DNA from 3 places in the Pseudomonas sp. FW305-96 genome. Region 3 is predicted to be linked to each of the others. Evidence: riboswitches for the same ligand, from Rfam matches in the RefSeq annotation. Region 3 holds a riboswitch; each other region holds the start of a gene.

Region 1 (3,242 bases), on a different contig from region 3:
GCTGTTGAGCGCCTTGTTGAAGCCGACCGAGGTTTCCATCGTGTCGTAGCGCCCGTAGCTGACGCGGCCCTCGAAGGTGTCCTCGTCGCGGTTGGCCAGTTTGGTGATCATGTTCAGGCTGCCGCCCACGGCGCCGCTGCCGTTGAGGAACGACGACGGCCCGCCGAGCAGTTCGACACGGTCGTAGATCCATGCCCCGACCGGGCGCCCGGCGGCGCCGTACTGCAGGTTGATGCCATTGAACAACTGGCTGACCTGGGCACCGTTGAAACCACGGTACGACACGTAGCCGCCCCAGCCGGGCGGTGCCGAGGCGTTGACCCCGGGCAGGGCGTTGGCGGCGTCCTGGAAGTTACGCGCGCCGATGCGTTCCATGGTCTTGCGGTCGGCGACGCTGACCGAGGCCGGGTTTTCGCGGGCGCTGAGGTTGAGCCGCGAGCCGCTTGCGATAGGCCGGTCGAGGTCCAGGGTGGTGGCTTCTTTGGGGGCGGCGGTGGCCGTGACGTTGCTGGCGGGCAGGGTGAGGGTGTCGTCCTGCGCCCAGGCGCAGGTTGCGCTGCCAACGAGCAGCGCCAGAGTGGTCATGCGGAACATGCAAGGCTTCCTGGCTGAAATCAATGAGCGCACGCCCGCTGCCGATCAGGCAGCACTCGGGCGTGGCGATGTCAGAACGCGAGAAGCGAAGCGGGAGAGGCGCGGGGATTGACCAGGGGCCAGCGCTGCTTGGGCAGGGTCGGCGCGGGTTGTCTGGGTAAGGGTTTGCTCGACTCCCCGGCGAGCAGGGCCAGCAGGCCGAAGAACACCGCCAGCAGGGTGGCGCTGAACAGGCTGGCGATCACGCAGTCGCCGCCGGCGGGCAGCACCGGGTCGGTGACGTCCTGATCGCCCTTGAACACGCCGCTGCTGTCGGCCGCGCACCAGGCGGCGTCATCCAGGCCGGCCAGGCGCAAGCCTGCCATCTGTCCATGGCCCATGGCGCACAGCAACGAGCCGAACAGGATGCTGAAATACAGCACCCAGGCGACTTGCGATCGTGTGTGGCGGGCCAGCTTCATCGGCAAAGCTCGAAGGGAATGGGAATGGGTTAGGCGTGCGGATTCTACAACTTTTGACACATCTGCCTAGAGTGAACAGCCGATAAAAAACATTCGAAACGATTCACCCGCCTCGCTTGACGCCCATTGGGCCCAGGTGTTCAGATGCCGATCGATTTCAGGTGCCCCATGCCGCCGCGCACGGGGTGAAACGGGAAACCGGTACGCGCTTCGCGCCAGTCCGGTGCTGCCCCCGCAACGGTATGCAAGTGATGCCTTCGACAGACCACTGTGGCCCGCGCGTCATGGGAAGGTGAAGACATCTAGGCTTTGCACGGAAAGTGCCTGCGCGACGATCATGCTGCGTTGAAAACAGGCTGGTGCGCCAGCCCGGTCGGAATGCTCATTTACAACCCGTAAAGTCGAGCGCGACTCCGACCGTTCCTCGCCTGTTTTCGCCTTGCCTGATCGCCGCTCGGCGACTTTCCGTACAAACCCTTGTCTTGCGAGCCCGGAGACCGGCCTGGAATGTTGTAGGCAAACTCCTGCGGTGGGCGGGCATGGGCCGGTATTGGCGTGTGCGCGATCCGTGCTCCTGCGTGCTTCTGCGAAAGTCACTTTCGAGAAGAGCATGATTGCTGTGATTCACTCCCGACGTCGTTTCCCCAAGGCCCGGACCTTGTTCCTGGGCTGCCTGGTCAGCCCCCTGGCACTGGCCGAAAACACCCCCCTGATCCTCGACCAGCAGATCGTCGCCGCGCCGTCGGTGGAGTCGACCACGGTCGCCGCCGATGTCTACCGCTACCTGGACGGCGCCCGCCAGCACCGGCTGAGCCTGCTGGTGGAGAACCTGTTCGACCGCGACTATGTCACCAGTCGGGCGAGTAACGTTGACAATCTCGGGCGGCCGTTCACCAGCGAACTGCGCTACACCTACACCTTCTGAGGGGCGTGAGCATGGACTACCAGCGCGTGTTGTTCGTCGGCCCCGGCCTGGGTGGCGGCTCGGCGGCGGAAGCTTTTGGCGCCGAGATTCGTGACCTGCGTGGCCACGAGGCGGGCCGGGATATCGTCGACACCCTGGAGGGGTTCGACGGGCTCTGGGCGGTGATCCGCGAGGCCCTCGACCAGGGCGTGGAACGCCTGCTGGTGGTGGACCTGGAACCCACCTCGGACAGCGCCTACCTGGACTGGCTGCGCGATGAGCTGGGGCGCGTGGCGCAAGGTCGGGCCGGCGTCTGGGTCACGGCCCAGGCCCTTGGGCGGCGCGGCCTGGATGCGCGAGCGGCCTGTGCCAGCATCGGCGAACATGCCCGCCACCTGGCGTGCGACCAGGTCAACGCGGTGGCCAGCGACCCGGACTGGTCGCGGGTGCCCGAGCATGCCCGCCAGGTGTTCCTCTGCACCGGCCCCCGCTGCGTGCGGCGCGGCGCCTTGCCGCTATGGAAATGCCTGCGCCGGCTGCTGCTGGAGCTTGCCCTGATCGAGACCCCGGGCGGCGTGCTGCTGACCCGCACCGGTTGCCAGTTTCCCTGCAACCTGGGGCCCGTGTTGACGGTGCATCCGGACGGCTGCTGGTATCGGGTACGTGATGATCGGGAGGTGGAGGAATTGGTGGAAACGCATCTGCAGGGAGGAAGGATCGCCGAAGGACTGTTGATCAAGGGAAGGGCGTGCGATGCGTAAAGCCTGGCTACTGTCCCTGGCCTTGTGCTGTGGCACACCTGCCCTGGCCGGCAGCTATCGCAACTGCGGGCAGGACTGGCAACGGCCCGCTGCGGCGCCTGCGCGTATCCTCGCCCTCAACCAGCACGCGGCCGACCTGCTGCTCGCCCTCGGCGCGGGTCCGTCGATGGTCGGGGTGGCCTACCTGGACGACAACGGCGCCGCCTACAAGCAGGGCCGCTACCAAGGTGTGCCAGTGATTGCCCGGGAGTATCCGGCCAGCGAAGTGTTGTACGCGCAAAGGCCGGATCTGGTGGTCGGCGGATTCGCCACGGCCTTTGGCGATGGGATCACCTCGCGCAGCAGATTGGCCGGCAACGGGATTGCCACCTACCTGCTCGAGTCGGCCTGTAACGGCCACTCGCTGGACTACTACGGCCATGTCCGGCGAGACCTGACTGTGCTTGGCGAGCTGTTGGGCAGACAGGCGAGGGCGCAGGCATTGATCGAGGCGATGGAGACCGACCTGGCGCAGGCCAGGGC
Region 2 (3,242 bases), on a different contig from region 3:
TCGGCATCGATCAGGTCGGCCTTGTTCAGTACCACCAGGTCGGCGCTGGCCAGCTGGTCGGCGAACAGTTCGTGCAGCGGCGACTCGTGATCGAGGTTGGGGTCAAGCTTGCGCTGGGCGTCGACCTGGTCCGGGTAGGCGGCAAAGGTGCCGGCGGCCACGGCCGGGCTGTCGACCACGGTGATCACCGCATCGACCGTGCAGGCGTTGCGGATCTCCGGCCACTGGAAGGCCTGCACCAGGGGTTTTGGCAGGGCCAGGCCGCTGGTTTCGATAAGGATATGGTCGAGATCGCCGCGGCGCGCCACCAGCTCGCGCATCACCGGGAAGAATTCTTCCTGCACGGTGCAGCACAGGCAGCCGTTGGCCAACTCGTAGACGCGGCCGTTGGCCTCTTCCTCGGAGCAGCCGATGCTGCACTGCTTGAGGATCTCGCCATCGATGCCCAGCTCGCCGAATTCGTTGACGATTACCGCGATGCGGCGGCCCTGGGCGTTGTCGAGCATATGGCGCAGCAAGGTGGTCTTGCCCGAACCGAGGAAGCCGGTGACGATGGTGACGGGAAGCTTGGCCAGTGTTTTCATGTCGCGATGCCCTTGGCAGCAATGGCGCGGGCATGCAGGACGACAGCCACGGCCCGTGTCGGCCTGACTGTTTCGCCACCGGATCACCCCGCCCGGTTGAAAGTCGAAAACGTTGCGAGGCAGGTCTCCTGGCTTGCACCGCCGGCCATCAAAGCCGGTGGGATGGCGCCTTCCCGCGCGTGCGCAGTGGCTGTGCCGAACCCTTCAGTGCCTACAGTTGCGGGGGCAGCCGCGGCTTGTACCGCGTTCCCGTCTTAGCCCGGGACAACGCCCGGGAACCTCGAACCGGCAAGGCTACGCAGTGCCTGCCTGGCGGTCAACCGCCGCGGCGATTGACGCAGGCCCGGCCCCGTGATTTGCTAGCGCATTGCGTTCAGGTGCCCCCAACGGGGGTGAAACGGGAAACCGGTGCGTCGCGCCTCCTTTAGAAGAGGGCCGACAAAGCCGGTGCTGCCCCCGCAACGGTAAGCGAGAGAAGCGTCCAGACCACTGTGCCCATCGTGCGGCATGGGAAGGTGGCGTTTGATCAATGGAGCCCCGCTCCGCCTCGCCAGCCCGGAGACCGGCCTGACATGCTTGCAGAACACCCCGCAGTGGGCGGGCGCTGTCGTATCACCCGGGCCAGCCGTGCCCGGGGGCGTCGCGCCTGCCCGTTGCCACAACAAAAGCAGCAGAGGAACGCGTCATGCCCATCACCCACGCCAAACCCAGTATCGCCACCCCCGTCAGTCTCAGCCAGCGCCTGATCGTCGCGGTCGGCGCGAGCCTGCTGGGCCTGTGCCTGGTGTACTTCGCCGGTTTCTCGCACATCGAGGCGGTGCACAACGCCGCCCACGACACCCGCCACAGCGCCGCCTTCCCTTGCCACTGAGTACGCCCGCATGATCACGCGCATCGCCCGTACCGCGGGTTTCAGCGGCCTGCTCGCCGCCCTGCTGCTGACCCTGCTGCAAAGCTTCTGGGTCGCCCCGCTGATTCTCCAGGCGGAAACCTATGAAACCGCCACCCCCGCCGCCGAACATCATGAACATGGCGAGGCCGCCGCGCCTCATGAGCACAGCGCCGAGGCCTGGGCGCCCGAAGATGGCTGGCAGCGTATCCTGTCCACCACAGGCGGCAACCTGGTGGTCGCCGTCGGCTTCGCCCTGATCCTCGCCGCCCTGTACAGCCTGCGTGCCCCGGGCCGCGTGGCGACCGGCGCGCTGTGGGGCCTGGCGGGCTTCGCCGTGTTCTGCCTGGCGCCGACCCTGGGCCTGCCACCGGAACTGCCCGGCACCGCCGCCGCCGACCTTGGTCAGCGCCAGACTTGGTGGATCGGCACCGCCGCCGCCACTGCCGCTGGCCTGGCGTTGCTGGTGTTCGCCCAGCACTGGCTGTTCAAGGTGCTCGGAGTCGCCCTGCTGGTGATCCCGCACCTGATCGGCGCGCCACAGCCAGCGGTTCATGAAAGCCTGGCCCCCGAGGCGCTGGAGACCCAGTTCAAGATCGCTTCGTGGCTGACCAACGCCGCGTTCTGGGTGGCCCTGGGCCTGCTCAGCGCCTGGTTGTTCCGCCGCTCCAGCCAGCACTGATGCGCGACCTTGTTCCCCAGCCGGCGTTGTATGCCGGCTTTGGTTGCCGCCGTGGCTGCCCGGTCGAAACGCTCGCGGTGCTGCTGCGCCAGACCCTGACCAACCACGCCCTGCCCCTGTCGGCGCTGAAGGCAATCGCCAGCATCGAACCCAAGGCGCGCGAGCCCGGCCTGCTGGCACTGGCCGAGCGGCTCGGGTTGCCGTTCATCTGCTTCGACAGCAGCCACTTGTCGACCTTCGAAGCGCTGCTCAGTCAGCGCTCGACAACGGTGTACGCCCAGACCGGCTGCTGGGGCGTCGCCGAAAGCGCAGCCCTGGCCCTGGCCGGGCGCACAGGCGCCGTGCCACGCCTGCATGTGCCAAGGCAAGGGCTCGGCGGCGCTACCCTGGCCCTGGCCATCGGCGGATAATCCGCCCCTTTTACCTGCAAGGAACCCCCATGACGGTCTATTTCATCGGCGCCGGCCCCGGCGATCCCGAGCTGATCACGGTCAAGGGCCAGCGCCTGATCCGCCAGTGCCCGGTGATCATCTACGCAGGTTCCCTGGTACCGGCTGCAGTGCTCGAGGGGCATCAGGCACACACCGTGCTCAACAGCGCCGAACTGCACCTGGAGCAGATCATCGAGGCCATGCGCCAGGCCCATGCCAACGGCCAGGACGTGGCCCGCGTGCACAGCGGCGACCCTAGCCTGTACGGCGCCATCGGCGAACAGATCCGCCACCTGCGTGAGTCGGGCATCGATTACCAGATCATCCCCGGAGTCACCGCCACTGCCGCCAGCGCCGCGCTGCTGGGTTGCGAGCTGACACTGCCGGACGTGGCGCAGACGGTGATCCTCACCCGCTACGGCGACAACTCGCCGATGCCGGCCGGTGAACAGCTGGCCGATCTGGCCCGCCATGGCAGCACCCTGGCCATCCACCTGGGTGTACGCCACCTGCCGCGTATCGTCGAGCAACTGCTGCCCCACTATGGCGCCGACTGCCCCATCGCCGTGGTCCATCGTGCCACCTGGCCAGACCAGGACTGGGTCAAGGGCACCCTGGCGGACATCGTCGAGCGCCTGGCAGCCAAGGGCTTCCGG
Region 3 (3,242 bases):
CACCAGCAACCGCTTGTGCGGGTGCTCCAGGTGCGCCTGGAAATGTTCGGGCTGGAGATGGTGGGCGATGTAGTGTTGCTGGGCGCTGACCGCGCTATCGGGCGGGCTGGCCAGGGCGAAGGTCGCCTGGCCGACAAGGCTCAGGGCCACGCAGTCTTCGTCACGGGCGGGGCGAATCTGGTAGGGCATGGCAACATCCTGTCGGGCAGCCGGGTCACGTTCGACAATGCCAGCCCCACCCCATGGGTGCAAGTTCAGGCGTCGCCATGGGCCTGGCGCTTGAGCTTCTCGGTGTCGACCCGCACAAATACCGAATCGGCGGTGACCGTCAGTACATCCCCGGCCCAGACCTCGCAGATCACCCGGGTCTTGCGCCCCAGCTCACCCTCGACCCGGGCCTTGAGCAGCAGTTCGACGCCCATGGGCGTGGGCTTGAGGTAGGTCAGGCCAAGCTGGCCGGTGACGCAGTCGATACGTGGCAAGGTGCCAGGTTCGCGGCCTTCGGCACGGTAGTGACAGGCCATGGCGGTCCAGTTGGAGTGGCAGTCGACCAGCATGGCCAGCAGGCCACCGTAGACCAGGCCGGGCCAGCCGGTGAAAGTCGGGTCGGGGGTATGCCGGCACGACAGGTGGATGCCGTCGGCGTCCCAGTGGCTCTGCACATGCAGGCCGCTGGGGTGGGAACAGCCGCAGCCGTAGCAGATGCCTTCGGGGGCGGCGAGTTGTTGCAGGGACAGGGCGTGCTCGGTCATACGCGTCCTTGGCTTGTTGGTGTTGGATAAGGAGGCTGGCTGCCGATGGTAGCGCCCTGCGCGGCCTGCGCCAATCCACGAGGCCTGGCCGCAGACAATACCTGCCTGACGGCAACCGCTCTGAACCGCGATTCAGCAAGATTCAGCCCACCCATCCAGACGATTGACTCTCTGCCCGTTCGGTGGTCAGATGCGCGCCAGTTTCAGGTGCCCTGCGCCGCCGCGCGCAAGGTGAAACGGGAAGCCGGTGAGTCGATACCACGACAAGTCCGGCGCTGCCCCCGCAACGGTAAGCGAGCGAACCCTTCGACAGACCACTGTGCACACGCATGGGAAGGTGAAGGTTACATGCCCCTCGCAAGCCCGGAGACCGGCCTGAGGCTTCACTTGGCAACCCGCGGTGGGCGGGCGCAGGCCGGTATTCGCGTGCGCGCCTGCGCGCGCTTCGCCGTTGCGTGTTTTCCACCGGGATCCATTCTTTCCTGCAGCAGTGGAACGACATGTCCCGTATCAACAAGCTTCACACCCTGGCGGCCTGCCTGGCCGTGTCCCTGCCGGCGCTGGCCGACGAGCAGCCCAGCCCTGCGCTCACCCTGCCCTCCACGGCGATCACCGACAGCCGCGACCCGCAGACCGTCGACCTGGCCACCCCCACCCAGGCCGGTTCACGCCTGAACCTCAGTGCCCTGGAAACCCCGGCGAGCACCAGCAGCATCACCGCCGCGCAGATCATGCAACGCAACAACACCACGGTGCAGGATGCCGTGACCCGCTCGCCGGGCATCACCTTCATCGGTACCCCTGGCGATGGCGGCACCGGCTTGTCGGCGCGCGGTTTCACGGGCCAGAGTTCGGTGATGACCCTGTTCGACGGGTCGCGCCTGTACGCCGGTGCCGGCACCCTCACCTACCCGGTCGATCCCTGGATGGTCGAGCGTATCGATGTGATCCGTGGGCCTGCCTCGGTGCTGTATGGCGAAGGCGCCACCGGGGCAACGGTCAACGTGATTCCGAAAAAGCCCTTCAGCGGTGATATCCGCAACCACCTGCGCCTGGGCTATGGCTCCTGGGACCGCCAGCAACTGGGGCTGGACAGCGGCGGCAGCCTGAGCGAGCGCCTGAGCTACCGCGCCACCCTGAACCAGCAGGCGGGCAACGGCTGGGTCGACCGCACCGATTCGCGCAGCCTGGCGTTTTCCGGCGCGCTGCGCTTCGATGCCAGTGACGACCTGAGTTTCACCTTGTCCCACGAACGCGGCGACGCGCAACCTGCCAACTACTACGGCACGCCGCTGATCGACGGCCATCTGCGCAGCAGCGTGCGCAACAAGAACTACAACGTCAGCAATGACGAACAGCGCTACCACGATGAATGGACGCGACTGACCAGCGACTGGAACATCAGCGACAGCATCAGCGCCAGCAACCAGCTGTACTACATCAAGAGCCGTCGCCACTGGCGCAATGCCGAGGAATACGCCTGGGATGCCGGTGTGATCCAGCGCGGCAGTTTCCTGGAGATCAAGCACAACCAGGAGCAGATCGGCGACCGCCAGAGCTTCACCTTCGATCACTCGCTGTTCGGCCTGGCCAGCAAGACCGTGGTGGGCGCCGAGTACAACAAGATCCGCTTCAACATTGACAGCAACTCGCCCTACGAAGATGGCTACACCGACCCGCTCGACCCTTGGCGGCCGGCACCCGGCGGGTTCCACAGTGCCGATCCGACGCGCCCGCAGACGCTGTCGAAAACCAGCACCTTCTCGCTGTTCGCCGAAAACCGCACGCAACTGACCGAGCGCCTGTCGCTGGTCACCGGCATACGCCGCGACCAGAACCACATCGACCGCAACGACCTGGTGAAGGACACTCGCGAAGACCAGAGCCTGCGTGGCGGCAACTGGCGCGCCGGCCTGGTGTACGCGCTGACTGACGATCTGTCGGTGTACGGCCAGTACTCCACCAGCGAGGATGGTGTCGGTGACCTGCTGACCCTGCGCCCGGAGCAACGCCTTGAACTGACCGAAGCCAAGCAGACCGAATTCGGCCTCAAGCAACGGTTCTGGGACGGACGCGGCGAATGGACGTTGGCGGCCTACCACATCGTCAAGAAGAAGCTGCCGGTGTACGACGTGGTCTCCAAGCGCAGCCAGCAGGCAGGCCAACAGACCTCCGATGGCCTGGAGGCAAGCCTGGAGCTGGCACTGGGCAATCAATGGCAACTGTCGGGTAACGCTGCCCTGGTGCGCGCCAAGTACGATGACTTCACTCAGCTCAGCCGAGGCGTTTCCTACGACCGGTCTGGCAACCACCCGCAGGACGTCCCACGTCGTACCGCCAACCTGTGGCTGAGCAAAGGCTTCGGGCAAAGCGTCGACACCGGTATTGGCCTGCGCTACGTAGACGCCCGCTATACCAGCGCCGCCAATGACCAACGCGTGCCGGGCTACACCGTGGTCGATGCTAACATCGGCTGGCAGGTGCTGCCCG

What was found. A riboswitch is a leader RNA that binds a small molecule or an ion and turns the genes downstream of it on or off. The one in region 3 is predicted to bind cobalamin.
Region 1: linked by a shared signal. The riboswitch ahead of AC3WL2_RS24420 (hypothetical protein) and the one ahead of AC3WL2_RS21045 (TonB-dependent receptor) in region 3 are both predicted to bind cobalamin.
Region 2: linked by a shared signal. The riboswitch ahead of AC3WL2_RS12170 (CbtB domain-containing protein) and the one ahead of AC3WL2_RS21045 (TonB-dependent receptor) in region 3 are both predicted to bind cobalamin.

Annotation. Positions count from the first base shown of each region.
Region 1 is NZ_JBYSYW010000047.1:12,654-15,895, reverse strand. Features, by position in the region: gene AC3WL2_RS24430 (TonB-dependent receptor) at 1-594, opposite strand, end outside; gene AC3WL2_RS24425 (DUF2946 family protein) at 666-1,055, opposite strand; cobalamin riboswitch at 1,198-1,575, shown strand; gene AC3WL2_RS24420 (hypothetical protein) at 1,666-1,980, shown strand; gene AC3WL2_RS24415 ((2Fe-2S) ferredoxin domain-containing protein) at 1,992-2,720, shown strand; gene AC3WL2_RS24410 (ABC transporter substrate-binding protein) at 2,713-3,242, shown strand, end outside.
Region 2 is NZ_JBYSYW010000013.1:20,400-23,641, forward strand. Features, by position in the region: gene cobW (cobalamin biosynthesis protein CobW) at 1-584, opposite strand, end outside; cobalamin riboswitch at 686-882, opposite strand; cobalamin riboswitch at 944-1,169, shown strand; gene AC3WL2_RS12170 (CbtB domain-containing protein) at 1,270-1,455, shown strand; gene AC3WL2_RS12175 (CbtA family protein) at 1,466-2,155, shown strand; gene AC3WL2_RS12180 (cobalamin biosynthesis protein) at 2,155-2,565, shown strand; gene cobM (precorrin-4 C(11)-methyltransferase) at 2,595-3,242, shown strand, end outside.
Region 3 is NZ_JBYSYW010000033.1:42,221-45,462, reverse strand. Features, by position in the region: gene AC3WL2_RS21055 (GNAT family N-acetyltransferase) at 1-189, opposite strand, end outside; gene AC3WL2_RS21050 (PaaI family thioesterase) at 255-752, opposite strand; cobalamin riboswitch at 941-1,145, shown strand; gene AC3WL2_RS21045 (TonB-dependent receptor) at 1,253-3,242, shown strand, end outside.